DNA from 2 places in the Citricoccus sp. genome. Region 1 is predicted to be linked to the other one. Evidence: riboswitches for the same ligand, from Rfam matches in the RefSeq annotation. Region 1 holds a riboswitch; the other holds the start of a gene.

Evidence for each region. Region 1 has a riboswitch for S-adenosylmethionine ahead of PLJ28_RS09240 (AMP-binding protein). Riboswitches for the same ligand answer to the same signal wherever they lie in the genome.
Region 2: linked by a shared signal. The riboswitch ahead of PLJ28_RS11865 (O-acetylhomoserine aminocarboxypropyltransferase/cysteine synthase family protein) and the one ahead of PLJ28_RS09240 (AMP-binding protein) in region 1 are both predicted to bind S-adenosylmethionine.

Annotation. Positions count from the first base shown of each region.
Region 1 covers NZ_DAOMPX010000023.1:44,212-46,409, reverse strand. The annotation lists gene PLJ28_RS09245 (cation:proton antiporter) at 1-618, opposite strand, end outside; SAM riboswitch class I at 732-854, shown strand; gene PLJ28_RS09240 (AMP-binding protein) at 867-2,198, shown strand, end outside.
Region 2 covers NZ_DAOMPX010000040.1:10,568-12,765, forward strand. The annotation lists gene PLJ28_RS11865 (O-acetylhomoserine aminocarboxypropyltransferase/cysteine synthase family protein) at 1-1,194, opposite strand, end outside; SAM riboswitch class I at 1,200-1,311, opposite strand; gene PLJ28_RS11870 (ABC transporter substrate-binding protein) at 1,501-2,198, opposite strand, start outside.

The sequences.
Region 1 (2,198 bases):
CCTGGACCGGAACCAGACGGTCCCGGCGCCCACGAGGAGACCGAGGACGATCCCGGCGCTGACGGCGTAGGCGAAGTCACCGATGGCACCCCAGAAGGTCACGGCGCCGGCGGTGGCCGCGATGGCGGTGCGGAGCATGACCAGCGCGGTGGCGTCGTTGACCAGGCCCTCCCCCTCCAGGATCATCACCAGCCGGGGCGGCAGGCCCAGTCTCTTGCCGATCGAGGTGGCCGCGACGGCATCCGGCGGGCTGATGACCGCCCCCAGGGCCACTGCGGCCGCGAGATCGATGTCCGGCAGCAGCCACCAGATCAGCCACCCCGTGGCGAAGGCGGAGGCGATCACCAGGAACACGGACAGGGCGCTGATGGTGCCGAGGTCCCGGCGGAAGTCCGTGATGGGGACGTTGACCGCCGCCGAGTAGAGGATCGGCGGCAGCGCGATCATGAGGATCCATTCCGGGTCCAGCAGGATCTGGGGCGCCCCGGGGATCATGCTGCAGCCGATGCCCACCAGGACGAGCAGGATCGGCGCCGCGACGCCTAACCGGGGCGCGAACAGCGAGACCAGCACGATGATCAGGACACCGGCCACGGCCAGCAGTGCGATGTCCTCCATGTGCAGTCCCTGTCCGTCGGCGTCGGTGCACGTCAAAACTAGGGCATCAGGCCGGTGCGTAGCACTGCTTCACCCGTTTCGCTCCGCGGACAGGACCGGTCGTAGAGTGGAGGCGACCATCCCGAGCGGCTGAGAGATCTGGCTCCGTGACGCCGCAGCAACCCGTCCATGGTCCTGGGGTGCCCTCCCGGCACTGCAAGGACCGGACCAGGTGCTACTGCCAGATTCGATGGAAAGAAGGTTCTGTCTTGTCTGTTGCCCCGCACGCCGCTCCCACCGCCACCGCGCGCGACACCCCCGCCCACGCCCCCGGTGCCCTGCCCGGCCCGCTGCCGGCCGACGTCGTGGACGCCGCCGATCCTTCCGTCCACCCGGGCCGGCCCGCGGGCCTGTTGCACGGCGGGCTCGGGGACGGCCGGCCCGTGCGCGAGGAGGACCGGCTCGCGTTCTGGGATGCCGCCGCGCGGCGCCTCGAGTGGGAGACGCCCTGGCACACCACCCACTCCTGGACCCCTGCCGACCCGGCCGCCGAGCGCGGCCCGGAGATCCGCTGGTTCGAGGGCGGCCGGTTGAACGTCGCGGTGAACTGCGTGGACCGGCATGTGGCCGCCGGCCGCGGGGAGAAGGTGGCCCTGTACTTCGAGGGCGAACCCGGTGACCGCCGCGCCGTGACCTACGCCCAGCTCCAGCGCAAGGTCAGCCAGGCCGCCAACGCCCTGCTCGAACTGGGCATCGGCAAGGGCGACCGCGTGGTGGTCTACCTGCCGGTGCTCGTGGAGACGATCGTCATCACCCTGGCCTGCGCGCGGATCGGCGCGGTGCACTCGCTGGTGTTCGGCGGCTTCTCCGCCGAGGCGCTGCGCTTCCGCGTGGAGGACACCGGCGCGAAGCTGCTGGTCACCTCAGAGGGCCAGTACCGCCGCGGCCAGGCCGTGCCCGTCAAGGACAACGCGGACGAGGCCGTCTCCGGCCAGAACCAGATCGAGCACGTGCTGGTGCTCAACCGCACCGGCCACACCGAGGTCGGGGACGGCCCGGGCCAGATCAGCTGGACCGAGGGCCGGGACGTGTGGTGGCACGAGATCGTGGACCGCCAGCCGGAGACCCACACCCCGGAGTACTTCGACGCCGAGACCCCGCTGTTCATCATGTACACCTCGGGCACCACCGGACAGCCCAAGGGCCTCGTGCACACCTCGGGCGGCTACCTCACCCAGGCCTCCTGGTCCTACGACTACCTGTTCTCCCATCCGGACGTGTCCGAGCGGGAGAAGGACGTGCACTGGTGCACCGCCGATCTCGCCTGGGTCACCGCGCACACCTACGAGATCTACGGACCGCTGTCCAACGGCGTCACCGAGGTCATCTACGAGGGCGTGCCGAACGCCCCGCACCCGGGCCGGCACTTCGAGGTCATCGAGCGCTACGGCGTCACCTCCTACTACACCGCTCCCACCCTGGTCCGGTCGCTGATGGGCTGGTTCCCCGAGGGCATCCCCGCGGGGCACGACCTCTCCTCGATCCGCCTGGTGGGCACCGTGGGAGAGGCCGTCAACCCGGAGGCATGGACCTGGGCCCGC
Region 2 (2,198 bases), on a different contig from region 1:
CTCGCCGATCCCCGCGGCCTCGCGGCGGTCCGGGGCGAGGCGACAGTGGGTCATGGTGGCGGGATGACAGACCAACGAGCGCACGTCGCCCACGTTGGCCACGAGCTGGAACAGCTCCAGCGCGTCGATGAACGGGCCCACGGCCTCCGGTCCGGCCGCCAGGTCGAAGGAGAACACCGAGCCGGTGCCGTGCGGGAAGTCCCGCGCGGCGAGGGCGGCACTGGGGTGCCCGGGGATCCCCGGGTGGTGGACGCGCCCGACGGCGGGGTGCCCGGCCAGGTGCTCGGCCACCGTGAGGGCGGTGGTCCCGTGCCGGGCGATGCGGACCTCGAGGGTCTCCAGGCCCTGGATGAACTGCGCGGCGCTGGCCGGGGCGAGGGTCGGGCCGAGGTCGTGCAGGAACTTGCTGCGGGCCAGCGCGAGGTACGCGCCGCGGCCGTGCCGGTCGACGAGCGTCTGCCCGCCGTAGCGAGCCTTGGGCCGGGCCAGTTGTGGCCACCGTTCCGGGGCCGCGCCGTAGTCGAAGGTCCCCCCGTCCACGATCGCCCCACCGAGCACCGTGCCGTGCCCGCCGAGGAACTTCGTGGCCGAGTGCACCACCACGTCAGCGCCGTGCTCCAGTGGCCGGTACAGGGCCGGCGTGGCCAGCGTGCTGTCCACGATCACCGGCACGCCGGCGCCGTGGGCGATGTCCGCCAGCGCCGGCAGGTCCGGCAGGGTGGCCAGCGGGTTGGTGATGGCCTCGAGGAAGAACGCGCGGGTGTCCGGCCGGATCGCCGCGGCCCACGCCACCGGGTCCGCGGGGTCGGCGAACGTGACCTCAATGCCGAAGTCGGCGAAGGTGTCCGTCAGCAGGTCCACCGTCCCGCCGTAGAGCTGACTGGAGGCGACCAGGTGCTTGCCGGCGTGGAGCAGGGTCAGCAGGGACAGGGCGACGGCGGCCTGGCCGGTCGCGGTGCCGATGGCCCCGATCCCGCCCTCCAGGGCCGCCAGCCGGTTCTCGAACACGGCCACGGTCGGGTTGCCCGTGCGGCTGTAGGTGAAGCCCGGGGTCTCCAGCCGGAACATCGAGGCGGCCGTGGCGTGGTCCGGGAAGCGGTAGGCCGCCGTCTGGTGGATGGGCACGGCCACCGGCCAGTAGGGGGCCTCGGGCTCGTAGCCGGCGTGGATCTGTTCCGTGGCGTGATGATTCATTTGATCCTCCATCGATCCTGGCGGTAGCACCGTGCCGGCCGGTCCCGGTGTCCCGGGTCGGTTGGCTGGTTGCTGCGGCGTCGTCGAGCCAGATCTCTCGGCCGCTCTGGATGGTGTGGTGGGCCAATCCCACTCGATGGACCCGGTGGGAGTCCAGCGGCGGGCGGGCAGGTGCGTCACAAAACCGCACGTCGGGACATCTTCGGGCCGGACGGTCGCGTCGGCCGCTGCGGCCGGCGTCGGGACCGGGTTTGTGACAGGTTGTGACGGGGCCGGGAGGTGTCGGCCGGTCCGCCCACCGGCCGCTCAGTCCTTCAGTCCGGGTGGGTTCAGCGCGGAGGCGTCGATTCCCTCCTCGGCCAGACCCCACTGCTGGAGGATCTGCCCGTACACTCCGGTTTCAATCAAGTGGTCCAGTCCTGACTGGGCGGCCTCACCCAGCCCCGTGCCCTTCTGCACGGCCACCGAGATGTGCGCAGTGTCGGGCCAGCCGCCGGCCACCAGTCCGACCAGCCGGGTCTGTCCCGTCTGGGCGGCCTTGTAGGCACCGGTCGAGTTGGGACCGAAGGTGGCGTCGGCCCGGCCGGCCTGCAGCGCGAGGCCGGCGGCGGAGTCGTCCTCGTAGTACTGCAGGTCCACCGGATCCAGTCCGGCCTTTCGGTTCTGCCGATCCCACGCCATCAGAACTTTCTCCTGGTTGGTGCCGGACCCCACGATGACCCTCAGACCCGCCACGTCCTTCGCCTCGGTGATCTGTTGGATGTCCGAGTCCGAGGTTACGTAGAACCCGAGCTTGTCCTCGCGGTAACTGGCCATGTCGTACTTCTGCTTGCGCTCGTCCGTCACCGTGACGTTGGAGATGACGGCCTCGTACTTGCCGGACTCCAGGCCCAGGGGCCAGTCCTCCCAGGCGACGGGGACTAGCTCCAGCTCCAAGCCGAGGGAGTCGGCGAGGGCGGAGGCGATGTCCGGATCGCTGCCGACGGGCGTCGCATTGTCCGTGG